4 regions of the Lysinibacillus sp. AR18-8 genome follow, and region 2 is predicted to be linked to each of the others. Evidence: riboswitches for the same ligand, from Rfam matches in the RefSeq annotation. Region 2 holds a riboswitch; each other region holds the start of a gene.
The links. A riboswitch is a leader RNA that binds a small molecule or an ion and turns the genes downstream of it on or off. The one in region 2 is predicted to bind thiamine pyrophosphate.
Positions count from the first base shown of each region.

Region 1: another riboswitch for thiamine pyrophosphate. It lies ahead of thiW (energy coupling factor transporter S component ThiW); the one in region 2 lies ahead of thiC (phosphomethylpyrimidine synthase ThiC).
Region 3: another riboswitch for thiamine pyrophosphate. It lies ahead of thiM (hydroxyethylthiazole kinase); the one in region 2 lies ahead of thiC (phosphomethylpyrimidine synthase ThiC).
Region 4: another riboswitch for thiamine pyrophosphate. It lies ahead of thiT (energy-coupled thiamine transporter ThiT); the one in region 2 lies ahead of thiC (phosphomethylpyrimidine synthase ThiC).

Region 1 covers NZ_MDGU01000010.1:150,895-158,716, reverse strand. Annotated here, with positions in the region: gene BFM98_RS09795 (vWA domain-containing protein) at 1-1,555, shown strand, start outside; gene BFM98_RS09790 (VWA domain-containing protein) at 1,539-4,133, shown strand; gene thiW (energy coupling factor transporter S component ThiW) at 4,362-4,862, opposite strand; TPP riboswitch at 4,957-5,064, opposite strand; gene BFM98_RS09780 (MFS transporter) at 5,131-6,327, opposite strand; gene BFM98_RS09775 (ABC transporter substrate-binding protein) at 6,818-7,822, opposite strand, start outside.
Region 2 covers NZ_MDGU01000025.1:45,590-53,411, reverse strand. Annotated here, with positions in the region: gene hutH (histidine ammonia-lyase) at 1-1,097, opposite strand, end outside; gene BFM98_RS17890 (response regulator transcription factor) at 1,379-2,833, shown strand; gene BFM98_RS17885 (catalase) at 3,121-4,626, shown strand; gene thiC (phosphomethylpyrimidine synthase ThiC) at 4,750-6,528, opposite strand; TPP riboswitch at 6,669-6,783, opposite strand; gene BFM98_RS17875 (AEC family transporter) at 6,844-7,773, opposite strand.
Region 3 covers NZ_MDGU01000014.1:104,204-112,025, reverse strand. Annotated here, with positions in the region: gene thiD (bifunctional hydroxymethylpyrimidine kinase/phosphomethylpyrimidine kinase) at 1-691, opposite strand, end outside; gene thiM (hydroxyethylthiazole kinase) at 679-1,446, opposite strand; TPP riboswitch at 1,530-1,627, opposite strand; gene mbcS (acyl-CoA synthetase MbcS) at 1,818-3,401, shown strand; gene sppA (signal peptide peptidase SppA) at 3,587-4,600, shown strand; gene BFM98_RS12575 (RDD family protein) at 4,652-5,239, shown strand; gene tpx (thiol peroxidase) at 5,364-5,867, shown strand; gene BFM98_RS12565 (class I SAM-dependent methyltransferase) at 5,957-6,886, shown strand; gene BFM98_RS12560 (universal stress protein) at 6,948-7,397, opposite strand; gene ald (alanine dehydrogenase) at 7,819-7,822, shown strand, end outside.
Region 4 covers NZ_MDGU01000030.1:75,562-83,383, reverse strand. Annotated here, with positions in the region: gene BFM98_RS19775 (hypothetical protein) at 1-64, shown strand, start outside; gene map (type I methionyl aminopeptidase) at 94-849, opposite strand; gene thiT (energy-coupled thiamine transporter ThiT) at 1,012-1,572, opposite strand; TPP riboswitch at 1,707-1,814, opposite strand; gene BFM98_RS19760 (magnetosome magnetite crystal formation protein family) at 1,940-2,263, shown strand; gene BFM98_RS24475 (hypothetical protein) at 2,319-2,441, shown strand; gene BFM98_RS19755 (AAA family ATPase) at 2,482-5,562, opposite strand; gene BFM98_RS19750 (exonuclease SbcCD subunit D) at 5,559-6,716, opposite strand; gene BFM98_RS19745 (SGNH/GDSL hydrolase family protein) at 6,857-7,759, opposite strand; gene BFM98_RS19740 (aminopeptidase) at 7,791-7,822, opposite strand, start outside.

The DNA.
Region 1 (7,822 bases), on a different contig from region 2:
GCTTCTTGCTTTACTGCTACTTGTTTTGGCATTGATGAATCCTTATATAAAAAAATCAACCATTGTTGGTGCACAAACCATATTTATTGTAGATACTTCAGCCACAATGCTGGCAGGTAAAGAGCAATCAACCTTTGACGCTCATAAACAGGAAATGCTGAACTTGATGAATGAATTGAATGGTCGACCTGTCACATTAATTACAACTGGTGCTGCACCAAAAGCTGTTTTACAGCAAGAAACAAACACGAGTGAAATAAAAAAAGCTATTCAAGATTTACAAGTAACCTATGAAACTGCTGAAATGAATAAGGCGCTGGATGTAGCACAGGCATTTGTGGGCGACACACCGACTTCTATCTATGTTTTTACAGATACACTTGATAAAAAGCAATTACCGATGGACAAGGATTCTGTGAAATGGCTAGTAAGAGGTGCTACAAAAGACTTAACAAATATCGCTATCACCCGCTTTGCTGCTACGACAGATGGGCAAGCTACGCTGGCACTTGTACAACTCCATAATGATACAAATACCGAGCAAAAGGTAACGCTCGCATTGAATAATGCAGAGGGTGAGGAGCTGGTAGCAGAAAGTGTCGTTGTGCCTCCAAATGAAGCCATTACGAAAACATTTAAAGATTTGCCTTTAGCAAAATCCATGACAGCTATTATTGATGCAAAAGATGATTATGACATAGACAATCAACAAACAGTTTTACTACAAACGACTACGTCAAAAATTATTGTTGATCAAGGCTTGCATCAACTGATACAAAAAGGTTTTCAAACAGTTAGTAGTGGCGTAAAAATCGTCCCTTCCTTGCAAGTCGCTGACAATCAAGATGCTACCATAATCACAAACCAATCAGCGTTATTGGAAAAGATGGACAATCCCCTCGTATTATTTGGTCGTGATGATGCAGAAAAAGTAGATGCGAATGGGACGGTAAGCACTAGCAGTGATGCATTATTTGCCTTTAGTGAACTAAAGGATGTTTATGTTAGTGCTGTTTATCCTGGTTTTGCGGACTATGAAACGATTGCTTCTGTTGGAGAAGAGCCGTTCATCCAACGCTCCCCAAAAGGAGATATCGTTGTTTTAGCCGATATTGCTGATACAGATTGGCCTTTACATCCATCATTCCCACTATTTCTATGGAGTACAGAGCAGCAGCTAACAGAATCAGTTGGGTCACTTGGGATTTTTTCACCCAATGAACAACGTGCAGTTGCTTTAGCGCAAGGAGACTGGAATGTTTATTCGCAAGAAGACGAGTTTCTTTCGTCTGTTACGAAGGGGATGCTAACTGCGCCCAAACAGCCAGGCATTTATATGGTACGCTCAAATAATGAGGAAAAACAATTGATTGTACAATTGCAAGCACAAGAACGTGTCATTGAACAAGGAACAAGTTTTACATTAGGTGATATTTCAGACAATGGAAAGGAAGAAGTGTCGATGACCTCTTTCGTGCCTTGGCTAATTGTAATTATTTTACTATTGCTTGTTTCAGAGTGGGAGGTGCAACGACGTCGTGGATTTACGAATTGATATGCCGTTAGTATTGTTGTTACTCCTTCCATTATTCTTGTATTTTGGATGGACATACTTTCATGAGCGACAGCGACTTAAAAGAAGTCATATTGTTGTACTTACTATTCGCATAGTGGCAGCAGGCTGTTTAGTTTTTGCACTCGCAGGTCCATATCTATTATTACCAATCAAAGAAGAACAAATTATTTATTTAGTAGACCGTTCTGCTTCTATGAATGGTACGGAAGATGAGATGGTTCAGTTTATACAGGAGAGCCTCCAATCAAAAAAAGAACCACAACTTGCGGGCATTTATTCATTTTCCTCTACTTTACAAACAGAAGCTATTTTATCTAAAACATTAAAGGAAGTACCGAAACTAACTGAAATTAAAGCTACCGATCAAACAAATATAGAACAAAGTCTACAGCTTGCTTCAGGGATTATAGATCCTAAAAAAGCAACTCGTCTTGTGCTACTAACAGATGGTAATGAGACAAAGGGCGATGCTTTAGAATTTGCTACGAAGTTGAAAGGCTCTAATATTAGTGTGGATATTAAGCCTTTTAGTCAACCAGTTGTCAATGATGTATCACTAAAAAGCTTTGTATCCCCTCAAGTTGCTTACGTTGGAGAGCAACAACAATTAGTGACAGACATACATGCAACATCAGCAGGTCAAGGCGAGCTATTACTATATGAAAATGATGAGCTTATTCATCGAGAGGCAGTGGAGCTGACTGAAGGCACGAATGTGTTTACCTATAAACATGCAGCAACAGCTGAAGGACTTGTAAAATATGAAGCCGTTGTTCAAGTTGGTCAGGATGCCATTTTTGAAAACAATAAGTTAACTAGTGTCACAATGGTTCAAAGTGAACCACATTTATTAATCGTTAATGGTTATGAAACAGCATCACCCATCGCAGCAGCACTTGGTAGTCAATCCATTGCCTATGATGTTGTAGCACCTAAAAGTTTACCAAATGAACTATCCAGCTATTTGCAATATAATGCTATCGTTTTCGACAATGTACCAGGTCATTTAGTGGGTGAAGCAAAAATGAGTGTTATTGAGCAAGCAGTCAAAAACTTTGGAGTTGGTTTTACAATGGTGGGTGGAGAAAATAGTTTTGGTCTAGGCGGCTATTTTAAAACACCGATTGAAACCTTATTGCCAGTGGAAATGGAAATTAAGGGCAAAGAGCAATTACCTTCCTTAGGATTAGTGATTGTACTTGACCGTTCTGGCAGTATGCAAGGCTCGAAGCTTGAGCTTGCTAAGGAAGCAGCGGCACGTTCTGTTGAGATGTTGCGAGATGAGGATACATTAGGATTCATCGCCTTTGATGATCGTCCTTGGGAGATTATAGAGACAGGGCCTCTTAACAGTAAAGAAGAGGCTGTGGATACTATTTTATCAGTAACACCTGGTGGGGGAACAGAAATCTATAGTTCATTAGCTAAAGCCTACGAGAACCTTGCTGATTTAAAGCTCCAACGTAAGCATATTATCCTCTTAACAGATGGGCAGTCACAGGCAGGGAACTATGAGGATTTAATTGGTGAAGGGAAAGAAGAGGGTATAACCTTATCGACAGTAGCGATTGGACAAGATGCCGATGCGAACTTATTAGAAGCGCTTAGTGACATGGGCAGTGGACGTTTCTATGATGTGATAGATGAGCAAACCATTCCTTCTATTTTATCTCGGGAAACAGCTATGATTTCCCGCACCTATATTGAGGACAATCCATTCTATCCGGCAATTTATAATGCAGCAGGATGGAACTCACTGTTTGCTAATGGTGTCCCACAAATGAATGCATATATTGGGACAACGGCAAAACAGGGGGCTACTGTTGTAGCAGAAAGCGAGAAAGAAGATCCTGTGTTAGCGCAGTGGCAATATGGTCTTGGTAAAACATTTGCCTTTACATCTGATTCAACGGGTAAATGGACAGGAGATTGGGCTAGATGGCAGAATTGGGGAGTATTTTGGCAAACACTTATTTCTCAAATGCTACCAAGCTACAATGATGTAGCCTATGATGTAAGATTGGAAGCAGATGGTTCCTTTATGATTACAGACCCTACAAATGAAGCCGCATTTTTAGATATTGTAGCGGTAAATGAAGCAGGGGAGGAGCTAGAAACACAACTTGAAACCATTTCCGCATCTCAAGTTCGAGCTGTAGTACAAGCTGAACCTGGATTAATTTTCTTCCGTATAGCAGATGAAAAGCAGGCCATTTATCAGGCAGGGCTAAGTGTTCCTTATAGTGCTGAATACGAACTACTCCCTGTAAATAACCAACTGATAGAAGAGTTAACTCAACGAACAGGAGGCACTGTTTTAAAGGAACCACAAGATGTCTTCCGTGACTTTACGACAAAAGGAGCAGATCGGCAAAATATTGCCACATGGCTACTCTTAGCGAGTATGCTTCTTTTCTTTATTGATATTACCATAAGACGTTTTGGTTGGAATTTCCTAACGAATGCGAAGAAAAAAGAGCCGCTTGTTGAGGAAAAAACTATACCAGAAGACACAAATGTAGCACAGTTGTTAAAAGGCATGAAAAAACGATCTTAAAATAGAGGAAGCAGTGCAAACTCGAATAGTTTTGCACTGCTTTTTATATTCCTTGAAATAGAGAGTTATCCCCTTTGTAAAGAGGGTAAGAATTATCTAAAAAGTAGGCTCTTTGCTCATAAAGAGAAGAAAAGCGCTCTAAGTAGAGCCACAGCCGCTCATAAAAAGAAGAAAAGCGATCCAAATTGGACTACCCCAGCTCAATGAATGCTCATAATTCAATTTCTCTCAATAAAAAGAAGAATTAAACCTCTTTACTAGCTCTGTTTTACGCAAGCTACTCGCAACCATTACACCTAAAATAGCACCGATCGTACTTGATGTTAAAAAGGCTGGTAGGAAGAAGAATACTGCTACAGATGTTCCCATGAATAATTTTGCATAAGGGACGGCAATAAGTGAAGCCAGAATGCCCGTTCCGATAACTTCTCCGATACCAGCTAACCACATTTTATTGCTATATTTATAGGCAAGGGCAGCACAGAACGCACCGATGATACTACCAGGGATAGCTAGTAGAGAGCCTGTTCCAGTAAGGATACGAATGATGGCAGTGACAAAGGCAACTATAACTGTTGGTACGGGTCCAAGTATAATGGCTCCTATCACATTAATAGCATGCTGAACTGGGTAAGCACGTGCGATTCCTGTTGGGATGGATACGAAAGTAGAGCCTGCAACAGCAACGGCTACTAATAAAGCCATGACTGTTAATTTACGAATTGACATAAAGTTCACTCCTTTTGGTAAAGTTCGTGAGGAAAAATAAAAAGGCCACCCCCTTTAAACAATAGGAAGCGGCCTTGTGTGTGTATAGTGACAACAGCAAGTAGCGCCACTTCCCTCCGCTAGTGTGAACTAGATCAGGTTCAAAGGGTCCGTATATTACCATATACGTCTCAGCCTTTTAAAGACTCCCCTAGTGGTTAAAATCATTCAATTTTGTGAATCAACAATAATGTAACATACTGCTAAAAATAGTCAATGATTTTTCAGACTATTTTGTATCGGGATGCATTAAATGAGGTGCTTTTTTCACTGTCCAGATGAGCGCTAGGAAGAAACAGGCTAATAATATGATAGAACCGAAAATATATGGGCTATTCATATTCCAGTCAAATAATAAACCTGCCAAAGCGGGTCCAATCATATTTCCGAGGCTCATATAGGCATTATTCAAGCCCGCAGCAAATCCCTGCTCTTTCTCTGCAAGCTTTGAGATGAGTGTATTAACAGCTGGACGAATTAATGTCGTTGCTGTAGAGAAAATTGTTGCTACAACTAAAATAAGGGCAAAGCCAGAAACAAATAATATTAAGAAAATAGCAACGGATGCAATAAATAAATTTACTAGTACTACTTTCATTTCACCATAACGATTGAACAGTGGTGTAATAATAAACATTTGTACTACTACTCCAAAAGCACCACCAACAACTAATATAATCGCTATATCTACAGGTGTGTAATTAAACTTTTCTGTCACAAATAATGACAATGTCGTTTGGAAATTTGCAATTCCAAACGAGAACACCAGCATAATTATGAGCATAACAAAATAAGGCATATGTATGGAACGAGCCATTTGCTTCGCCAGATTGTCTTGCTTTTGTTTCTGTTGAGCAGTGTTTGGTTTGGTAGAAGGTAATAAAAAGTAAGATAAAATAGATGCTACAATGGCTGCAGCTCCAGCTGTGAAAAATGGGAAATGTAAGCTTACCTTTGCTAAAAAGCCACCAATACCAGGTCCAATCATAAAGCCAAGAGACATAGCGGCACCCAACATCCCCATACCTTTCCCACGTTCTTCATAGGTTGTGACGTCAGCGACAAAAGCCATAATAGGAGGTGCAACAAATGCGGAACCTAGACCACCTAAAAATCGTGCTAAAAAGAGCATCCATACATCTGTAGCAAGGCCAAATCCGATTTGTGCAAGACCTGTTACGATAAGACCGAAAATAATTAAATTTTTTCGTCCGTACTGATCTGAAAGATTCCCAGCAATAGGAGAAAATACGAATTGAGCTAAGGCGAACGTTGCGATTAGCATACCTAGAACTTGTCCTGCTGCACCAAATATTTTTAAATACTCTGGCATGACAGGAATAATAATGCCAATACTCCCCATTGCGATAAACATATTAAACATTAAAATATACAAAGCCGCCTTATTGGACTTCTGCTGGGTCATCGAATGAACCCCCTTTTTGTAATCAAATATAGTACAGTCTATCATAAAGAATTATTGCTTGGCTAATAGTTAAGATTATAGTACTGGTTCTATATTTAGAATGGTTTTCCACAAAAGTTTTTATCCACGCACCTATGCATGATGAAATAATACATTTTAGTCATAAAAGTTGAGGGAAAAGAAGCTATGGGAGGATAAATTAGTAAAGCAACAACAATTGAGGGACTTCTCTTATAAAGGGAGAATTAAAAATTTGGAGAGTCTGTCTGTAATGGTATAAAGCATGGCTATAAATTGTAGCGATGTTGAGCGTTAGAAGTTATGGACTATCAAAAATACACTAATGTGAGAATCTATTAAAATTTAGATAAAATATTTTATAAATATAATAATGCAAATAGTCGATTGAAAATGTTCTTAGTTTAATAAACAGTTAGATAAGCAGAGAAAAAACTAGCGAATTGGTGTGAAAACCAATTCGCTAGTTTAATTATCTGATACTCATTTTAAATTCTAAAAATAATTCGTTGTATTTCCCTAAATAATCAGGTCCTAAATTTTTGTAGACCTCTAATGTATCGCGTTGTTCTTCAGAAGGATAGTAGCGTTCGTCAGAAACAACTTCTTCGTCCATTAAGTCCATAGCGGCAATATTAGGAGTAGAATAGCCTACAAAATCAGCATTTTGAGCACCTGATTCAGCACTTAGCATGAAGTTAATAAAGGCGTGGGCACCATCAATATTTTTCGATGTTTTTGGGATGACCATATTATCAAACCATAAGTTTGAGCCTTCCTCAGGTACAGCAAAGTCTAACTCTTCATTTTCATACATCATATCAGCTGCTTGGCCAGACCATGTAAGGGCAACAGTTGCCTCATTATTGATCATTAACGGTGTGATTTCATCTCCAATGATCGCTTTAACATTTGGTGCAAGTGTAATTAATTTGTCAGTAGCTTCACGAAGTTCCTGATCATCTAGTGAATTCAGTGAATAGCCAAGACTGTTTAAGCCCATCCCAATGACTTCACGCGCACCATCTACTAAAAAGACTTTTCGCTTTAAAGAAGGGTCCCATAAATCGTCCCAAGAGGAGAAGTCTAAGTCTCCAACAAGGCTTGGATTGTAGACAATACCTACTGTTCCCCAAAAATAAGGGACAGAATATTTATTGTTAGCATCGAATGGTAAATCTAAAAAGTAAGGGTCAATATTTTTTAAATTAGGGATTTTCGTTTTATCTAAAGGAATTAATAATTTTTCTTCCTTCATCTTCTCAATCATATATTCAGAAGGGACAGCAATATCGTAAGCTGTTCCGCCTTGCTGAATCTTTGTCATCATAGCTTCATTGGAATCGAATGTTTCATAGATGACATGAATGCCTGTTTCTTTTTCAAATTCTTTTAACAAATCAGGATCAATATATTCTCCCCAGTTAAAGATGGTTAACGTGTCTTTTCCACTTTTACCGCCTCCCGCACTTAAGGC
Region 2 (7,822 bases):
CCTTCATTAAGTTGAGGGTTTACCATACGTTCTGTACGTCGTTCTGAAATATTGGCCCACTCACATACACCTATTTTCAAAAAGTCCATTGCCAAGGCTATTGGCTGTCCATGGAAATGCCCACCCGATAAAACCTCCCCGCTTTCTAAAACGATTGGATTATCAGTTGTTGCATTCATTTCAGTTTGAACACGGTCCTGTGCGTAGAAAAATGACTGCCAAGAAGCACCATGTACTTGCGGTATACAACGTAGTGAATAAGCATCCTGCATGCGAATTTCACCCTGCTTTGTCACACGTTTACTGCCATCGAGCCACTTACGAATACGCCCGCCCACTAGTTCTAACTCTGGATGTGGTCTTACTGCTAAAAGTGCTGGATCAAATGCCGAGGTAATACCCTTTAAAGCTTCCAGTGTTAAGCTAGCAGCCATATCCGCTGCAAGACCGATTCGTTCAGCTTCATTGACCGTTAATACACCTATACCCGTCATAGCTTGTGTACCGTTAACTAATGCTAGCCCCTCTTTAGCTTGAAGTCTAACAGGGGTTAATCCTGCTTGCTTTAGCGCGTCACTACCACTCATGATTTCTCCGTTAAACTCAGCCTTTCCTTCTCCCACTAACACTAATGCCAAATGTGATAAAGGCGCTAAATCACCACTTGCTCCTACTGAACCTTGTGACGGAACAATTGGATGAACACCTTTATTAATAAGATTCAACAATAGTTGGACAGTTTCCTCACGAATGCCAGAAAATCCTCTGGCCAAAGCATTGGCACGTAACACCATCATTGCACGTACAACATCTGTTGGGAATGGTTCACCAACACCGGTTGCATCTGATCGTAATAAATTTAGCTGCAATAGCTCAATGTCTTCTTCTTCAATTTTTATATTGCTGAGTTTACCAAACCCTGTATTCACACCATAAATTGTTTGGCCTTCAGCTAAACGCTTTTCGATACGCTCTCTACTTAAACGAATACGTTCCAAACTCTCTGTAGCAAGTGCAACTGTTGCTTGCCCCTTCACGATTTCCTCAATTTGTTGTCTTGTTAATGTATTGCCATCAAGCTCGATGATTGACTTCACATGACATCCCCCTATTCCCTATATGGCTATGTAAATAAATTATCTTCATTCATATTTTCGTAATTTGAAAACATCAGTCTCAAACTTTTTAAGCGTTTACATAACAAAAGTTGGCTTCTGCTGATGATCAATTACTCTATTTACATTGTACTAACTACCTTTTTCAGAATATAGAGAATTTTAATAGAGAAAACAAGACTTTTTTCAGATTACTATGTTATTTTTATTAATATAACCGTACTTTTATATGAAACTAGAATATTTTAAGAAGGGCTGATGGTATGAAGCTGTTATTAATTGATCGCGATCCAACCGACCTAGCAGGAATAAAGTGGTTTTTACATACATATTTCCCTGGAGATGTTTTTATTGAAATTTGCACAAGTATTTCAGAGGTGTCTCATAGCATTAGACAATTTGAACCTGATGCCATACTGTTAAATATCGATATATTTCCTAATAATCGCCTAGCAGCTCTTTATCGCGATATACAAAAGCTTTCTGGTGCCATTTTAGCAATGACAACTGAGCCATTATTTAAAAATGCTTTGAAGGCAATTGATTTACAAGTGGCTCATCTTTTTGTGAAGCCTATTGATTTAGAGCTATTAAAGAAAAAACTCACAACCATTTCTCTTCGCACACCACAGATTACAGAAGATGCTCAAGAGACTACAAACGATTCCTTTTATAATCAATTATTTTTAGATAATAAATCAAGTTCAATTGAGACAACATTACATTTCACAATGATTGAACCCGAGCATACTGAAACCTTCAATAAGCTTTACAATTGGCTTCAACAAACACCGATTCACTTTCATATGAAAACCTACCCTCTATCTAATAGAATCGTATGTCTTTTTCAAACAAATGATATAAGGATTGTGGAAAAAGATGTACGTACACTTATGAAGGAATGGCGTTTGATTAGTAATAGTTCTTTAAATATCGGCATATATGATGGAACACCTACAACCATTAAAACTATGTATACATTAACAAAGCGTGCACTAAATCAAAGTTTTTATGAGGGCTTTGGCCATATTTTTTATGCGAGCAAACAATATGAAACTCAGCCCTTTGATCCCTTACTGACACCAGAAGAGCAACAATTACTAATAAGTAGTTTGGAAGATGGAAACCTAGAGGCCGTTAAAACATTTTTATATCGGCTTTCTAATGAAGGCATATATTATGAGCAAGACGATTTACGCATTCATTTGACGAGTGTCTTAGCACAAATTAGACGCTTTATGCTGAAATATAAATTACATGAAAAAGCGGTTATCGAACAACACTACCGTCAGCTATTTCATTTAATCATTGAGCATCCTATATTTTATACGATACTCAATGGGATTATTTCTTTCACGCAGACATTAATTGAGTTAGCAAGGGAAGCTCGAATAGAGAAACGAGCTGATTATGTTGAACTAGCTATAGAAATAATTGATCAACAATTTAAAGATAGCGCACTGTCTCTTCCCTTTGTCGCTCATAAGCTTGGAATAAGCCCCAATTATTTAAGTACAATTTTCTCAAGAAAACAAGGCTTGCCATTTAAGCGCTATTTACAGCAAGTAAGAATTCATCATGCCACACAAATGCTGCGAGAAACAGATTTTGCTATTAGCGAAATCGCTCATTTAAACGGTTTTGATGATCCAAATTATTTCATAAAATTATTTAAGCAACAAATTGGTATTACGCCTAACCGATATAGAAAAAATTAAAAGATTAATTTTCAATTAGTTGATTTTATTTTCAATAAAGATTTTATCATGATGTCATTATCTTGATCTTAATATGACAATTATCTATAAAATTGAGATTAAATAAAATAAATTTAAGTTAAAAACTATGTATAAACCCTATGTCTAGCGCATATATTTATAGTTTATACTTAAATATAAAAATTCTTTAACGATAATTATTATAATGTACTAGCAATTCTATTTTATATTTGTTATAGTTATAGACGAAGAGTTTGACTCACATTTTTTTCAGGAGGTAAACTAATATGACAAACGCAAATGATCGTAGCCGTCGCTTTACAACAGCAGGTGGTGCTCCAGTAGTAAGTAACCATGACTCTATGTCAGCAGGTCCACGTGGCCCTCTTTTACTTCAGGATGTATGGTTAGTTGAAAAACTAGCAAATTTCAACCGTGAAGTAATTCCAGAACGTCGTATGCACGCAAAGGGCTCAGGTGCATTTGGTACTTTTACTGTAACGCATGATATTTCACAATATACTAAAGCGAAAATCTTCTCAGAGATCGGCAAGAAAACTGAAATGTTCGCACGTTTCTCTACAGTAGCGGGTGAGCGTGGTGCAGCAGATGCAGAGCGAGATATTCGTGGCTTCGCCCTTAAATTCTATACAGAAGATGGAAACTGGGATTTAGTAGGGAACAATACACCTGTATTCTTCTTCCGTGACCCGTTACACTTTACAGATTTAAACCATGTGGTAAAACGGGACCCACGTACAAATATGAAAAATGCCAACTCTAACTGGGATTTCTGGACTTCATTACCTGAAGCACTTCACCAAGTGACAATTGTTATGTCTGACCGTGGTATTCCAGCTGGTTACCGTAATATGCACGGATTTGGTTCTCATACGTATAGCTTTATCAATGCTAATAATGAACGTGTTTGGGTTAAATTCCACTTCCGTACAGAGCAAGGCATTAAGAACTTAACTGGTGTCGAGGCTAATGAGATTATTGGTCAAGACCGCGAATCTTCACAACGTGATTTATATGAAGCAATTGAAAAAGGCGATTTCCCTAAATGGAAAATGTACATTCAGGTAATGACAGAGGAACAAGCTCGTGAGCTACCATACAACCCATTTGATTTAACAAAGGTATGGTATAAAAAAGACTTCCCATTAATTCCTGTAGGTGAATTCGAGTTAAACAAAAATCCAGACAACTACTTTGCAGAAGTTGAACAAGCTGCATTCGCACCATCTAACATTGTTCCTGGCATCAGCTTCTCACCAGATAAAATGTTACAAGGTCGTATCTTTGCATATGCGGATGCCCAACGCTATCGTCTTGGTGTAAACCACTATATGCTTCCTGTCAACGCACCAAAATGTCCATTCCGTACTTTCCACCGAGATGGAGCAATGCGCTTTGATGGCAATCTTGGTTCGACATTAAGCTATGAACCAAATAGCTATGGTGAGTGGGAGCATAATTTAGACCATAAAGAGCCTGAATTACGTATTGATGGTCATGCAGGTATTCATGATTTCCGTGAAGACGATAATAATTACTTTGAACAACCAGGTAAACTATTCCGTCTATTGACTTCGGAAGAGCAGCAACGCTTATTTGAAAATACCGCGAACGATATGGCTTCTGTTGAAGAGTTCATCAAACGCCGTCACATCCTTCACTGCTATCTAGCTGACCCAGCATATGGTGAAGGTGTCGCTAAAGCGATGGGTCTTTCCTTAGAAGGTATGGACCTTACAAATCCATATGTAAAACAACCAACAAACGTTTAATATTCCACTTTATTATTGATATCCAAATCCAACTTTTACTCCATGTGAATCCACTATTCACATGGAGTTTTTTTATTAAGAAAAGGCCTATGTCTATTTTTTTGACATAAGCCTTTTCTTTCATTATTGGTAAATTTGACTGCCTGCTTTTTTAAACTCCTCAGCCTTTTCTTTCATACCTTGATGGATCGCTTCAGTCGTATTCAAATCCTTATCTTTCGCATAATTACGAATATCCTGTGAAATTCTCATGCTACAGAATTTAGGCCCACACATAGAACAAAAGTGTGCTGTTTTTGCTCCCTCTGCTGGCAGTGTCTCATCATGATATTCCACTGCACGCTCGGGATCTAGTGACAGATTGAATTGATCACGCCAACGGAACTCAAAGCGCGCTTTAGACAGTGCATCGTCTCGTTGTTGTGCACCTGGATGACCTTTTGCTAAATCAGCAGCATGTGCAGCAATTTTATAAGTGATAACGCCCACACGAACGTCCTCGCGATTCGGTAAACCAAGATGCTCTTTCGGTGTCACATAACAAAGCATCGCTGTACCAAACCAGCCAATCATGGCTGCCCCAATGGCTGATGTAATGTGGTCATAACCTGGAGCAATATCTGTTGTGAGTGGTCCTAATGTATAGAAGGGCGCTTCCTTACAAACCTCTAATTGCTTGTCCATGTTTTCTTTAATCAGATGCATTGGTACATGACCTGGTCCCTCAACCATTACCTGAACATCATGCTGCCAAGCAATCTGTGTTAGCTCGCCTAGTGTTTCAAGCTCTGCAAATTGTGCCTCATCATTGGCATCTGCAATTGAGCCTGGGCGTAAACCATCACCTAAGGAAAAAGCAACATCATAGGCTTTCATAATTTCACAGATTTCCTCAAAGTGTGTATACAGGAAATTCTCTTGATGATGATATAAACACCACTGTGCCATTATAGAGCCACCTCGAGATACAATACCTGTCACACGATTTGCTGTTAGTGGTACATAGCGTAAAAGGACACCTGCATGAATGGTGAAGTAATCTACACCCTGCTCGGCTTGTTCTATGAGAGTATCACGATAAACCTCCCACGTTAAATCCTCTGCTACACCATTTACCTTTTCTAAAGCCTGATAAATTGGCACTGTTCCCACTGGCACTGCAGCATTTCGAATAATCCATTCTCTAGTTGTATGAATATGTTTACCAGTCGATAAATCCATAATATTATCTGCGCCCCATCGAGTTGCCCAGGTCATTTTCTCAACTTCTTCTGCAATGGAAGAAGATACAGCAGAATTCCCGATATTCGCATTGATCTTTACATGAAAATTACGCCCAATAATCATTGGCTCTGCCTCAGGGTGATTAATATTAGAAGGCATTATAGCACGCCCAGCTGCAATTTCTGAACGTACAAATTCAGGATCCATATTTTCACGAATTGCTACAAACTCCATTTCAGGCGTTATAATTCCCTTTCGTGCATAGTGAAGCTGTGTCACATTTTTACCTTTTTTAGCACGCAAAGGCTTTCTCTCCAACTCAGGGAAGACATTTTCTTGAATACGCGGGTCATCAACATGACGAAAGCCATTATCCTCCGGTTTAATGGAGCGTCCCTCATATGCTTCTACATCCCCTCGCTCTTGAATCCATGCATTTCGTAAGGCAGGTAAACCTTTCGTAATATCTACTTGGTAGGCTGGATCTGTATAGGGCCCACTCGTATCATATACTCGAATAGGAGCATTTTCTTCATTTCCAAAACTGCCTGTTGTCGGACTTAATGCAATTTCTCGCATAGGTACTAGAATATCTGGGCGTGATCCTTCCACATATACTTTTTTGCTTCCTTCAAAGCTGGACATAATGGTAATATTCTTTTCACTAATTGCTGACATGAGCTACTTCTCTCCCTTAAATTTATTTTGATATAAGGACCGATTCTAGCTCACCCCAACAATCCAAAAAATAAAGGCCGAATCCAAAATAATTATTTGGATCCGGCCACGAATGTAAAGGTCTATTGATTGCATACTCTGCAATAGCTTCTTAACTTTCCCACGCTGGTATGAGCCAGATCAGGTCCAAAGGGTCAAGAAACTTCGTAGCGTTTCCCTCTCAGCCTGACTCATCAGACTCCCCTAGTTAATACTATTTAGTTTGATGCTAGTGTAGCAGATAATACTAAGAGATGGAAGTTATTTTTTATCTTACTAGGTAAATAATACTTCTGCAAAATAGATCACAATGGTTACAGTTATACAGCTTACAATGGTTGAAAATAAAACAGCTTGCGCGGCTGTTGCTGATTCTACATCATATTCCAATGCTAGACTAGAACTATTGCGGGATGTTGGAAAAGCACTAGCTATAAACAGTGATTGTGCGACGACTCCATCTAATCCCAATATATAAATAATGGCCAATGCAACAGATGGTCCAATAATTAATCGCGTAAAACAGCTGATAAAGACGGTTTTATTAAACATTGATTTCATCTCTAATTGTGATAATTGCGCACCTAAAGTAATTAGAGCCACAGCAATAAATCCATCTGCCACATGTTCTACTGGTATTTTGATAAACTGTGGAATACCGATATCAAAATAATTCATAGCGACACCTATAATCAGCGCATGAATAATAGGCATTTTAAAGAAATCCTTGATGATTGTCATACCTGACTTTGTAGAAGAAATTAAATTGTATAAACCATATGTATACGTAGTCATATTTTGAAAGATTACGAGCATGACCTGAATGGCTACTCCAATAGGTTGCGTGGCAAATATCATTTGAGCCACTGGAATACCGTAATTACCCGAGTTAATGAGCACAACACTATTTTTAAAGACAGCTGCCTCTGTTCTAGCTAAACCTAACCCTTTTGCCATAAAGTGACTGAGTATCATTTGACTACCGATAAAGAGTACAATAAATAATCCGACCTCTCCCAGTACAGTTAATTCCACATGTGTTTCATATAAATTTACAAAAACAGCTGCTGGCATAAAGCAATATGTAATAAGCTGAGACAATGCTTTTAAATTAAAGCGAAATTTCTTTTGTAGTATAGCGCCTATTACAAGTAACACTAAAATAGGTACAACAATTTGAAAGAAAATCATTCCGAGATACATCATATCAATGTCCCCCTTCCAGTGTTAATAGTAGTGTTGAATTCCTTCTAGG
Region 3 (7,822 bases), on a different contig from region 2:
TGGCATTTTCCAGAGCAAATCCTTGTCCAAGAAAAGCAGTAAGTGCTGCGGAAAATGTACATCCAGTACCATGCGTATTTTTTGTTTGGATTCGTGGAGACTGCAAAGAAAAAGAACGTCCATTTTTGCAAAATACATAATCAATGGCATAAAGTGGATCTGCTAAATGACCACCTTTAATGATGACACATTGTACACCTAGCTGTAACAAGCTTTGAGCTACTTCTTTCATATCTTCAAAATGATGAATAGATCTCCCAGTAAGTGTCTCTGCCTCGGGTATATTGGGCGTAACAACCGTAGCAAGTGGTAATAAAGTTGAGCGTAAGGCATCGATAGCTTCTTGCTGTAATAGGCTTTCCCCACCTTTTGCAATCATCACCGGATCAACAATCAGCGGAATGTTTAGCTCCCTGATCTTGTGTGCAATTGCTTTGATAATTTCTGAGGAATAAAGCATTCCTGTTTTAATCGCAGCGATTGGAAAATCTTCTACTAAGGCCTCTAATTGTTTTTTTATAAAGGAAACGTCAATAGGGCAAACACCTGTTACACCCAAAGTATTTTGAGCAGTTAGAGCAGTAATAACAGAAGTACCGAACACTTCTAATTCCTGAAATGTTTTTAAATCAGCCTGTATACCCGCGCCACCACCACTATCTGAGCCAGCGATTGTTGTTACAATATGCATGAAGCTGCACCATCCTTTGATAAGCGATGTATAGCATTGAGTAAGGCTATTTGAAAATCACCAATGTCTGCAGTAAATGCGGATGCCAGTACACCTGCTTTTTTATAGTAAGTAAGTGTTTCTGTTAATTGTTGGTAAGGATTATGGCTTACACTATAGGCTGCGCCACAAATTGCGCTAAGTAAACAACCTGTACCCGTTACTTCCGTCATTTGTGGATGACCACCAGCGATCCATTGGCTATGCTTGCCATCAGTTATAAAATCGCGTTCTCCTGTGACAATAACAATGCATTGATAGCGTTGAGCCAATGATGTGGCTTCTAATTCCATAGCGATAGTGCCATGACCACTATCAACACCTTTTTGTTGCCAATTTACACCAACTATTGCTGCTAGCTCGCCGAGATTACAGCGAATCACGGCAAAGTGTATGTTTTCCAGTAAGTATTTTACGGTTTCCTTACGATAAGTTGTGGCTCCAACTCCGACAGGATCTAAAATAACAGGAATACCAAGTTTATTGGCTTTTTCACCTGCTAATAACATGGCACTTTTTGTGCGATCATTAAGTGTTCCAATATTAATTAATAATGCTTGAGCAATGGCCACCATCTCCTCTACCTCTTGGTAGTCATCGGCCATTACTGGTGAAGCACCTATCGCTAATAAACCATTTGCTTGAAAATTTGCCACTACATAATTGGTTATACAATGGATAAGTGGTTGCTGTTGACGAATTGTTTGAAAAATCATTGTAGTCCTCCTTTAGGGATGGACGTAAGCATGCAAAAAAGGCTCTTTTTGTGTAAAAATGCACGAAAAGAGCCTTTCATCTGAAAACGATGTTTATTGCTCCCTACGTCAGTATTAACTAACAGGTTCAAAGGGTCAGGTTTTACCTTCTCAACTCTTACGAGTCCCCCTGCAATCTTGCTTTTAGTTGACCAAAATGTACCATACTTTTCATTTGTATTCAATAGCAAGTTTTCCTATAGATAAAATGTGACCGATGCCATATAGGAGGGTATGATAGTTGTCATGACTTTACCGAAATTAAGCACAAACCATTGAAAATGCTGAAAAAAGAGTTTTATAATGTGTCATAACAAAAGGGGGCAATTGCCATGAAAAGACAAGATTTAGTTGCACCAGAATGGTATAACATAGTAGAAGAAATTGAAAAATATGCTCAGGATGCAGCCAAAAATGCTTTAATCATTTATGAAGAAAACCAAGACATCCAATGTATTACATATGCACATTTATTGGAAAAAGCGAATCAAGCAGCACATGTATTCACCAAGCAAGGTTTAAAGAAAGGTGATGTCATTTTAGTAATGGTACCACGTTCGGTTGAAGCATATATTGTGTATATTGCTGCATTGAAAGCGGGTTTAACTATTATTCCAAGTTCTGAGATGTTAAGAACAAAGGATATTGAGTATCGAATTCATCATGCAAATGCTAAAGCAGTTATTGCATTTGAACCCTATATTGAACAGTTCGATAAAGTGGGAAATTTACAAGACATACTGCAATTTGTCATAGGGAATGCACATGAACCTTGGCAGAACATACTTGAAAAAATGAATAATCAACCTACAACCTACATAAATCCTATCCCAACAAAAAGCACAGACAATGCATTTTTAGCCTATACAAGCGGAACAACAGGAAATCCAAAAGCAGCAGTGCATACGCATAGTTGGGGCTATGCTCATTTACGAACAACAGCACCACATTGGTTGGGTGTACAAGAAAATGATATTGTTTGGGCGACTGCAGCACCAGGGTGGCAAAAATGGATTTGGAGTCCATTTCTAGCTACTTTAGGCAGTGGTGCTACTGCATTTGTCTACAAAGGTAAATTTGAAGCAGCTTCTTATTTAGCATTGCTTGAGAGATTCAAAATCAATGTACTATGCTGTACACCAACTGAATATCGTTTTATGGCAGCGCTTGAAAATTTACATGAATATGATTTAAGTGCAATTCGCCAAGCTGTATCAGCTGGTGAGCCATTAAATAGTGAGGTTATTAGAGTATTCTTGGAAACATTCAAATTACAAGTGCGAGATGGCTATGGACAAACGGAAAATACATTATTGGTAGGCACAATGGTAGGGATGGAAGCGAGAGTTGGCTCTATGGGAAAACCTACTCCTGGCAACACTGTTGAAATTATTAATGATTTGGGCAAACCTGTTACAATCGGAGAAGTTGGTGATATTGCTGTTCATCGCGAAACGCCAGCACTCTTTAAAAAATATTTAAATGATCCTGAACGTACAAATTTACAATTTCGTGGGGATTGGTATATTACAGGAGATCGTGCTTATAAAGATGAAGATGGCTACTTTTGGTTTGACGGACGAGGAGACGATGTTATTATATCCTCAGGCTATACAATTGGCCCTTTTGAAGTAGAGGATGCTTTAATGAAACATCCAACTGTAAAAGAGGCTGCTGTTATAGCGAGCCCTGATAAAGTAAGAGGAAATATTGTCAAAGCATTTATTGTTCTGCGCAATGGTGAAAAAGGTGATGGAGCGCTTATTCAAACACTCCAAAGTCATGTTAAATCATTGACTGCTCCTTATAAATATCCACGTGCTATTGAATTTGTAGAGGAACTACCAAAAACATCTTCTGGGAAAATTAGACGTGTCGAATTACGACAACAAGAAATCAAACACCTCCAATTATAATATTTCCTGGGAAATAATGTCGAAAATCAAAGTTCATCAAAGGTATGGACTTTGATTTTTTTATTTTTTTTAGGTAAGGTAATATGAGGAAATACATAGCTTAAAGCTTTTTGTGTTTAATTATTGCAAAAAGATGAAACAAATTGGCAAGTCATACGTATTACGTGTTGAGGAGGCGGAAAGACATGAATGTAAAAAGGTGGGTTGCTTTAGTAGTGGCTGGTGTTCTTTTACTATTTTCGTTAGGAATTAATACCATTTTTGCGCTATTTAAAGCAGATTTCCTAGGTAATTTTGATAGCTTAATGGCAGGTAATAGCTTAGATGTATATGAAAATGTCATTGAAGGGGAGAATTTTGATAAGCGAATTGCTTATTTAAAGGTAGATGGAACGATTCAAGATATCGGCTCAAGTACATTGTGGCAACCAGTTGCCTATGATCATCAATTTTTCTTAGAACAATTGGATAATATTTTATATGATGAGTCCATACAGGGGGTTGTTTTAAGCGTTAATTCACCAGGTGGTGGTGTAAAGGAATCTGCAGATATCTATAAAAAGCTACTAAAAATAAAAGAAGAACGACAAATTCCAATTTATGTATCAATGGATTCTATGGCAGCTTCAGGTGGTTATTATATTTCTGCACCAGCAGATAAAATATTTGCCCATCGTGATACAATAACAGGCTCTATTGGTGTCATCATGCAATCAATTAACTATCAAGAGCTGGCTGAAAAAGTAGGGGTCAAATTTGAAACGTTTAAATCGGGAGAGCATAAAGATATGCTAAGTCCAATGCGTGAAGTGACAGCAGAGGAACGTGCAATGATGCAAGATATGATTAATGAAACGTACGAAGAATTTGTAGATATTGTAGAGCAGGGACGTAATATGTCTGAAGCAGAAGTGAAGAAGGTTGCAGATGGTCGTATTCTTGGCGGTACAAAAGCACTTGAAGCAGGGTTAATTGATGAAATTGGTGATGAAGAAGCGGCCATTGCAGCTCTTCGTGAGGATTATGGACTTGAAGATGCGGCTTTATTTGAGTATTCATACGATATGGGTGGCTGGCAATCATACGTAGGTATGAAAATTGGCTCCATGTTCGGTCCCTCTGCCGAAGAAAAAATGCTAATGAAAATCATGACGGACTATAGCGCTCCGAAAATGATGTATCTATATGGGGAATACTAAGGGGGAGAGCACAATGACAAACAATGAAATTGTTATGCAAGGTTCACCTCATTGGAAAATGGCTTCTATATAAACACTTCAGGAGAATCAGCACATGAAAAAAACTATGCATTAAAAACTGCTGGTTTTTGGGTACGATTTTGGGCATTTTTATTAGATGGATTCATCATTTCTGCTGTAGGTGGAATACTCGTCAATCCTATCTTCTATTTAATGGATTGGTCTTTATCTGATTCGGTTTGGTATGCGCCAATTTCTATTATTACAGCAATTTTCTACTATAGCTATTTTGTGCTGATGACCAAGTTCTTTGGGCAAACACTAGGGAAAATGGTGTTCGGATTACGTGTAATTTCATTAAAGCACGATCAGCTAACTTGGTCAGATGTGTTATTCCGTGATTGGATTGGTCGTATCATCAATAATATTTTTATGCCACTGTATATTTTGGTAGTGATTTTGCCAGAAAATCAAGGCTTACATGATTATTTTGCCGATACAACAGTGGTGCACGAAAAGATCTTTATTGAAAAGGCTTCAACACCGACTACTTTACCAAAACAAGAAGAACATATAGAAATTACTGTGCAAGAAGAAAAAATAGACTTAGCCAAGCTAGAGGAAAAAAATGAACAATAAACATAAGACTGTCTCAAATTAGGAGACAGTCTTATCTATTTCTAAGTATGTAAGCTATCATAGTTGCAATTAATTCCCTTCATTTAGTAATATTATGTACATATGATGATTAGGAGGCGTTTAGATGGCACAAGTAACATTTAAAAATGGTCCAGTGACACTAGTAGGAAATGAAGTAAAGGTGGGCGATCAAGCTCCAGATTTTACGGTATTAGCGAATGACCTATCACCTGTAACATTAAATGATTCAGAAGGAAAAATTCGTTTATTTAGTGTTGTACCATCATTAGATACTGGTGTATGTGATGCGCAAACACGTCGATTCAATGAGGAAGCAGCGAACTTAGGTGATAATGTAGTCATTTATACAGTATCTGTGGATCTTCCATTCGCTCAAAAGCGTTGGTGTGGTGCAGCAGGTATAGATGCAGTCCAAACTGTATCAGATCACCGCGACCTTTCATTTGGTGAGGCATATGGCGTATACATTCAAGAATTACGTCTTCTGACACGTGCAGTATTCGTTGTGGATGCAAACAATAAAGTAACATATGTTGAATATGTACCTGAAGCTACAGATCATCCAAACTATGAAGCGGCCATTGCAGCTGTCAAAGCACTAGCATAATAAGCTGCTTTTAGGCTAAGATAATACTAGACAAAGGGGCTGTGACAAGTGTTTGTCACGGCTCTTTTCTGCGTGAAAGGAAGTTAGATATGGAAAATATCGAAAAGTTATTTGGTTTGCTAAATGAGCATGCCGAAAAAATCGAAAAAGAACACAATATAACGTTACTAGAAGGATTATTAGATGGGTTAGAGGCATGGCTTGATGGCGAAGTTAATTTTTCTCAAAAAGATGCAACAAAAGAGGATATTCGTAAAGCTATTCAAATTGCTATTTTAAAAGGGATGCGCAAAGGCTCACAGCCGAATCATCAAATGACTCCTGACACGTTAGGGCTATTAGTGGGCTACTTTGTGGAGCAGATTTTTGCAGAGCGTCTTGAAAATGAAAAGATCTCGATCATGGACCCAGCAGTAGGCACAGGCAATTTATTACTGACGGTTATGAATTTATTAGATGGAAAAGTGGAAGCAACAGGTGTAGAGGTGGATGAGCTACTTATTCGTCTTGCTGCGGCAACTGCTGACTTAACAGAACAACCTATTTCTTTATACCGTCAAGATGCCTTAGAAGATTTATTGGTCAATCCATTGGATGCCGTTGTTTGTGATCTACCTGTAGGTTATTATCCAAATGAAGAAGTGGCGCTCGATTATGAATTATGTCCAGCGGAGGGGATGAGTTATGCCCATCATTTGTTCATCGAGCAATCAATGAATTATACAAAGGATGGCGGCTATTTATTTTTCCTTGCACCATCTCATCTGTTTGAGTCAGAGCAGTCTAAGCAATTACACAAATACATTCAAAAACATGCGTGGATTCAAGCGATTATTCAATTACCTGACTCGATGTTTGCAAATAAATCATTAGAGAAGAGCATTGTGATTTTACAAAAACAATCGAAGGAATTGAAAGCACCTAAAGAAGTCCTATTAGCTAAAGTACCAAATATGCAGAATAAGCAGGCACTTGCGCTATTCTTTGAAAAAGTGAAGATGTGGAAAGAGGGCAAGTAATTGCACTTGAGTGCAAGTAAAAAGGTATCCTATACAAGGATACCTTTTTATGTATTACAAATTAGTTTTCAGGCGTACGGATAACTAGTACGTCACATTTAGCTGAACGTACAATAGCCTCAGATACAGAACCGATTAGGAAGCGTTCTACTGCATTTAGACCAGTTGCACCACAAATGATTAAATCTGCGTCTACGATGTTAGAAAGCTCTTTTGTTATGATATTTTTTGGAGAGCCATACTCGATGATAAGATTAACATTCGTTAAACCTTCATCTTCAGCTTGCTTTTTGTAACCATTTAATAGTTCTTCAGAAAATGCTTGAGCACGCTCTGCAATGGAACGGTCATATGCTTCGATAGCAGCAAATGAACGAGTATCGATTACATTTACTAGATTTAACACTGCACCTTCGTTTCGTTTTGCAACATCAATTGATTTACGAAACGCGTATTCAGCTTCTTTTGAACCGTCTACTGCAACAACAATGCTTTTATAATGATTAGCCATTTGAAAAACCTCCCTGATTTGTATATGTTGATTATACCAAATGATTTTCTAAAGGAAATACTTTCCGCAAGAAAAATTATGAAAATGTGAAGGCATTTCATGTAGAAATGTTAATTAATTATAAATATCTAATTCCCACTATTTGCAGTGTGTAAACGTCTTTTGATTGGTTTCAACTACACATGAATCAGTTCCATTAACTGCTACCTATACTCCTTTTTAGTTTTTAAATATAGTAATTTATAATGATATACAACGTTTGAATATTTGTTATTTTGGAAATCTTATAAATTTTATCTGTATTTGCATTAGTTAAAGCTTTTTTTGCAATTGTTTGGTAATATGGAAGTGCAAGGGGTGCATCAAGTTTAGTTACATAAATGATGCTTATTTCTTACGTTATGGAAGGGGATAGGAAACAATGA
Region 4 (7,822 bases), on a different contig from region 2:
TTTATGCGGTGTTCTCTTTGTTGGCATTTTATTTATTAAAAAAAATCCTGCCTACCAAAAATAAATTGGTTAGCAGGATTTTTTCATTACATCCTATTCTTCGTCTAATGACGTTAAGATAATTGGTTTATCTTTTGTTACAATGACTGAATGTTCGATTTGTGCTACAAGTGATTTATCAGGCGTCACGAATGTCCAGCCATCACCTGCTTCTACGATATGCTCTGCATTTGCTGAGATAAATGGCTCAACCGCAAGGACCATACCTTCTTTCATAATAGTAGTATCCCATGCATCGTAATAATTTAAAATATGGTTTGGTTCATCATGTAAAGATTGACCTAAGCCATGACCTGTTAAATTCATAATAACAGTTAACCCATTAGCATTTGCCTCGCGTTCAACAGCTTTACCAATTTGATTTAATTTAGATCCAGCCTTTACCTTTGTCATTGCTCGATCAAAGGCACTTTTAGCAACACGGCAAAGCTTTTCTTTGTCCTCATAGCCATCACCCACAACAAATGAAATACCTGTGTCAGCAAAATAGCCATTTAAAGAGCCTGAAACATCAATATTTACGATATCTCCCTCTTGAATAACACGCTTTCCTGGAATACCATGTGCTACTTCTTCATTGACGCTAATACATGTATACCCTGGAAAATCATATTCTCCCTTTGGTCCTGAAATAGCGCCAGCCTCTGCAAACATGCGACCAGCAATTTCATCAAGCTCAAGTGTTGTAACACCTGGTTTTGTGGCAGCTTTCATTGCTTCGCGAATTTCAGCACAAATGCGTCCTATTTTTTTAAAAGCTTCAATCTCTTCTTGCGTTTTTACAATCATGTATAACGTCCCTTTCATCTAATATCTATTCTTTAATATAACATAACTTTTTATGCGTATAACGATAAACGCTTTAAATATTGTATGCTTTCCTACTTTGCAAAGTGCTAAAAGAGTTATTCACGACAAAAAAGTCCCTCCACTCACGTGAAGGGACTAGCATTAAGCTTTTCTTTGCATTAATTGGGGAGCGGCTGTGAATAAAAGAACACCAACGACAGCCGTTAAAATGGTTGCTGGTAGCATATATGTACCATTGTAGATGATGGAATAGATCCATGCATTCTGGTCACCCGCATATTCGGCAAAAAATACAGCACCAGCAATTGTATGTGCTGTGTATCGTAAGAAGCCCGCGATAACGGTACCTATGATTATATAAAGTGCCATTTTTGTTTTGTTCATATGTTTAGCAGCGTCTAACACTGGTCCACGTACAACCGCCGCTAATCCTACAACAGTAAAAGCAACACCATAATCTAGTAATCCTTGTAGCCAGTGCACGATATAAGAACCAAACATTGTTTGCATAACACCCACAAGTAGTCCCGTAGTAAGACCAGCTACTAAGCCCCAGCGAAATGCTATTAACATAATCGGTACCATAACAAGACTAACTGAGCCGCCTTGTGCCCATACTTTAAAGGAAACCTGATCCAGTACGAGACCTATCGCTGCAAAAATCGCAATCTCCACTAGCATTAATAGTCTTTTTTTGTCCATACATATTCTCTCCTTTGTTCCGATGTAGGATACAAGAGCAGGAATAGAAAAGCGCTGATATGTCTCTTTCTGACACCTTTTTTCCTTTACGGACGAAAAAACGATGTCAGGACAGAGCCTCACATCGTACAAGTGTCGGTTTCTATCCACATCCCTACGCAAGCGTTAACTTACAGGTTCGAAGAGTCAAGGCATTACGTGCCCAGTCTCAGCTGACATCATCAGCTCCCCTTGTGGTCGTTACATCTGAATTTATTTGAACACTCTCATTGTACGCAAAGGATTGAAGGATTACAACCTTCCATACATCATTTTTTTGAAACTTTGCTGTTTTTCATGCGTAAATATTTAAAAAGGAGGTACAACTATGGAGAATCAAAAAATTTTAGCTGCCTTTAGTTATCTTAGTATTTTCTTCGCCCCTTTTATCGTTCCATTAATTGTATATTTCGTGACAAAAGACAGTGATGTAAAAAGCCATTCGATTCGTGCACTTGTCTCTCATTTAATACCCTTTGTTTTTGGCATTCTATTCTTTATTGTCTTTGTTTTTTCCACATTTAGTTTAGATCCAACCTCCAGTAATAATACAGTGATGATTATTTGGTTTGCTTCATTCACCATCTATGCTCTCGTCTCACTAGGTATTGTGATTTGGAATATAATTCAGGCTGTTCGTGTTATCCGTTAATGTTTTATTTTTAAGTGAAACAGGTAGTAGTAATTGTAAAAGGAGCTGTTTTGGGATGAAAGTATCAAACGTTGTAAAAACTGCCGTTAAGTTAGCACCTATTGTTATTCCTATCGTAAAAAAAGTAATGGCTGCAAAAAAGGGCACAACGCCTACAACCACAACTCGAAAAAAATAAAACGGAGGCGTATTCCTTTTAGAGGAAATACGCCTTCGTTTTATTTCACTTCAAAATGGGTTTGACTATGGCCATTTAATGTTTTTTCCACATGTAAAACTGCTGGCATCGCAGATTTCAATTCAGGCACATGCGAAATAACGCCAATCATACGACCAGAATCCTGCAAATCAATTAATGTATCGATTGCTTTATTTAGTGATTCCTCATCGAGCGAGCCAAAGCCCTCATCAATAAACATCGTTTCAATATGAATATTACCTTGGTAGCTTTGAATCACATCTGCCATCCCCAATGCAAGGCTCAACGAAGCATTAAACTTTTCGCCACCTGATAAAGTTTTGACATCTCGTAATTGATCTGTATAAGCATCATAAACATCAAGACCAAGGCCACTTTGCTTCGCATGCTTTTCTAATCTATCTGAACGTCTAAGCTCAAATTGACCGTTTGATAAATGATACAGACGTATATTGGCAGCTTCTGTAATTTGATCTAAGTAGTTAATTTGTATATAACGCTCAAAGGATAACTTTTTCGAATTTTGTCCATTTAATAATCCATAGAGCTCCTTTACTCGTCCTGCTTCTTGTTCAAGTAAATGAAGCTCTTTCGCTATTTCTTCCACCCTTTCACTAAAGCCTTGGCATGCTTGTATAAAGCCATTCATCTGTTGCAAACGTTTAAATGCTTCCTCATAGGAAACTCGATGCTGTTCTACTCTTGCTTCCATCGCCTCTAAATCTTGCTTCTCTTTTCCTTGAAGGTATGTAGCCCCTTCGGTAATCTGAATTTGCAACGTGTGTACTTGTAAAGCATAGTCGCTACATGCTTTTCGAAGTGCATCCAATTGTATGGCACTCCGTTTAGCAGTTGCATAAGCCTCATAGCTTTCGAAACCTATTTCTTGCATATCTGCTGAAAATTGCTGAAGCTTTTCATTCATTTTAAGCTGTAATTCCTCAAAGGACTGTTTGGCAATCTCTACAGTTAGTGTTGCATTGCTAGCTGTTTCCTTTGCTGCATGCAAATTTTCTTGACTCACTTGCCAACTTTTTTGAAGCTCTTCTTTCTGTTTACTAACTTCATTCAGTTGTTGCTTTAATTGCTGTAAAGTTGGTAAATTAGGGGGCATCTGCTTAAGTTGTTCGTCTACAACCGCTTGTAATTTTGTCCATTCTTTTATCTGCTCTGCTAAATATTGCTCTAGCTTCATATGCTTATTTCGTAGCTGCTCTATTCGGTCATGCTGATGCTTTATTTTTAATCGCACATCAGCTAATTGATGTTGAATAATTTTTAATGCAGCAATCTCTTGTTCCACTTCATGTAAAGTAGCGGTGATCTGTGGTTGGTCTTCTTGTTTAATATGTTGAGCCTCGAGTTGTCGCCATGTATCTTGAAGAAGTTGCTGCGCTGATGCTAAAAATGCCTCTTTCTCTAAATACTTACGCTCGTCTGATGATGCCTTCGCTCTTAATGCTTCCACTTGAGCAAGCTCAATAACTTCCAGTTGCTCATTGTGTGCTTTCTGATGTGTCATACTACCACAAACAGGACAGGGTTCTCCTTCCTTCAGTTGTTCTGCTAAAATACTAGCTTGACTTGTCAGCCATCGTTGCTGCAAAAGTTGAAGAGCCTCTTTACTTTCTTGATAGAGACTTTCTGAAGCAACTACATCCTGCTTAGCTAAATCTGCGGCATGTTTATATTTATCCGCTTGCTTGATTAAAGCAACCTGTTCCCGTAGTTTCGGTAATTGTTCTAAATAGCTTTCATAGGGTTCAACCTGTTTTTCATAGCCTTCTAATGATTGAGAAAAATGCTGTAATTGCTCTTGTTCATTTTCCAAAAGTTTGACGTTATCATTTACTGCTCGTTTTGCATTTTCAGCATATTGCTCCGCTATTTGCAGCTGCTGTATATTGTTTTCATAGGCTTCAAATTTCGGTAAAAGCGCTAGCATCTGCATTTCCTGCTGTAAGATTTGCTGTCGTTCAGATTCTTTAGCCTGCTCTATCTCATATTTTTCTTGCGCTTCTTGCAACTTTTCTTGTGACTGCTGTTGCTTAACCTTTGCTTGTTGAAATGCTATCTCTTTAACATTCAGTTCAGCACGTAAATCCTTGCATTGTTGTTCGAGGAGCACAAGTCGCTCTGCTTGTTCTGCCAAAGCAATCTCCTTCTCCTTTGCTTGGTATAAATCCTGCTGTTGTAAAAGCATTTGCAGCCGTTGCTGTCGATTAGCTTGTTCATCAAATTGCTCATTTAGCGTTTTTGCTAAGCGATAATATTCCTGCTCTTTTTGATGAAGGCTATATGCTTCTTCATAGTATGACTGTTCATCTTCTCCACATTTCTTATAGTAGCTAAGCTCCTCATCAAGTGCCTCTGTCAGTTGATGTAAATTTTCCGTATTATCAGCAATCAATGTGAATAAAGCGGAAGAACGTTGTGGTAAGGCGCCCACAATTTGGCCAAGTAAATGCTCTTTTAATTGTTTGGCACGCTCAAGATCACTTTCTGCTTCTTTACGCTTGGCATCAAGCTTTTTCGCCATGACACCGAAACGATCTGTTTTAAAGATTTTCCGTAAAATTACTTCTTTATTTGTTGAATCAGAGGTTAATAGTTTTCTAAATTCACCTTGAGGTAGCATGACAATTTGGCTAAATTGATCTTTTGTGAGACCTATGATTTCCTGCACTTTCTTATCGACTTCAAGCGTTTGCTGTTTCTCTACAATGCTATAATCTAGCTTTCCGTCTTTTACTTCTGCTAGCTCTATTTTCTTTCCAGTAACCGTTTTATTTTTTTCTTTAATATGACCTGGCTGTCGTACTATTTGATAGACCTTTCCATGCATTTCAAAGACGAGTTCTACAGCTGTATAAACTTCATCATGTGCAAAGCCGCTTCTTAGTAAAGCTGTATCCTGCCGGTCCTCCCCACTACCTGATCCGTAAAGAGCATAGCAAACAGCATCGAAAATGGTTGTTTTACCAGCACCAGTTTTTCCAGAAATGGCAAACAATCGATGCTCCCCTAGCTCTTGAAAATCAATTACTTCCGTGTCTTTATATGGACCAAACGCTGTAATTGTTAACTTTAAAGGCTTCATTTTACAGTCTCTCGCTCCTCATCTAATAACTCCTGTAACATCTCTGTGAATAGGCGTTCCGTATCTTCATCAGGCTGAATGCCAATAATATTGGTGAAGAATGAACGGAATAAATCAATATCTTCTAGTTTTTCAGCTTCTACTACTTGTAGTTCACGTGGCATATCTTGTCTTAGTACCTTCCGCTCCACATGCATAGCGTGCGGAAATACACTACGAATACGTTCCATCGGTGAAGTCACAGATATTTTATCCGTCAATCTAACAAATACATAATCCTCACTTGGTGTGAGCGTTAATAACTCCTCTAATTGACCTTCTACTACTCGTAGATCTCTTCTTGGCACAAGCTTTCTTTTACTTACTGTGGTGTTACCTTGCTCATCTAATTCGATGATTAAAAATCCTTTCTCATGTAAATGCTCAGATAACGAGTACTTTAAGATAGAGCCTGCATAGCGTATGGTTTCGTTTAAAACAAAATGTGCCTTATGTAAGTGCCCAAGCGCCGTATAGTGAAAAGGTTTGAATAAAGCTGCATTCACACAATCTGAGCCTCCAATGGAAAGGGGTCGCTCGGAATCACTAGTATTTGCTTCCTCCTCACCATACTTCGTCACAAAGGCATGTCCAACAAAAACATGACGCTTACTTGTGTCCATGTCTTCCGTGATATACTCAATAATTTTTTGCATAGCGTCTTGATGAGAACGGATTGATTCATCTTCAAAGATGTTGCGAATAGCAGCTGGCTCCGCATAGGGCACTAGGTGAAAATGTACTTCCCCATGTTGATCATTCAAAACAATAGGTGCATGATTTTTTGTAAATTGGCCCTTAATATATAAACCACTATCACTCATTAAACGGCTACCAAAATTTAAACGACCTGCACTATCATGATTTCCCGCCACTGCTAGAACAGGAATCTTCTTCTCTAATACTATTTTCGCTAATACATCATTTAGTAAATTAACTGCCTCAATAGGAGGCATCGAACGATCATATAAATCACCTGCGATGATAATTACATCTGGTTTTTCCTCATCAATCGCTTGTATAAATTGTTGAAGAATATAATGTTGATCTTCTGTCATATAGACACCTTGAACAAGCTTTCCTAAATGCCAATCTGCTGTATGAAATATTTTCATTCTAGTACCTCCTAGTCTTCTCTATATTTTAGCATGACTATTCCCAATCTAGTGAACACTAAAGGTTTAGTAGTTCTAGCCAAAATTGGTTTTCATAGAAAAAAGCATCTTATAAGTAAGATGCCTTAGATACCTGTTATTTAGATGTATTTGATAAATGCCTTATATCCCGGGAATCCCTGAATTACGTAAGTCATACGAGGAGATTGATGTTGTGTCACATTTTGCTTCTGAGGTTTCGCTGATGATTGTTGCTTTAGGATTTCCTCAAATGACTTGGGATTTGGCTTTGGCAATTCTGCTGAAGAGATGTTTAAAGCATCACTACCACTATAAACTTGTAAAAATGAGTTAGCCATTTGTCGATAGCCTTCAATATTTGGATGAACATCGGCACTATTTGGTAAGTAGTTGGTTGCATTCAATCCAAAGGCATCATAGACATTTATATAAGCTGCGCCAGCTTGCTCTGCTTGTTGTTGTAAAATCGTATTTAATCTAACTAGCTGGGCATTGGTTCCTTCTTTTTGCGTCGGATGAACTGTTGGATAAGCAAAATAATACCCTATAACATAGATTTTTGCTTTAGGCGCACGTTCTTCTAATTCATCCAAAATTGATAGCATATTTTTTCTTGCCAAATTTAAAGCGTAATCTGCCTGAAGCTGTGAAAAAGCTAAGGTCCCTGCATTTGGGTTTACCTGGACAAGACGTAATAAATCATTAGCCCCTGCCGAAACTGTAATAAGCGTCGCATTTGCTAATAAATTTTGCGCTTCCTCAGATCGTATTCGTTCTAATACATCTGCCGTAGTAAAGCCAGGAAAAGCAAGTTCTTTTGTATAAAATGCTAATTGATCAATCGAACTTAATTTCATGGCAATCAAATCACTATACCCTACATCAATTTCTTTGTAGGGTGTTTGACCTGCTGCTAAGGAATCGCCAATAGCCACATAGGTTTCTGTTTGAGCAAAAGCAGATGAAACCCCAATTGTCATGAATACTATTGTCATACCTATCAAGCTACAAAATCGTTTCATCTGCTTCCCTCTTTTCTTATTGACTAAAAATTTAAAATGCCCAGCTACCCTTGCGGAAAATTG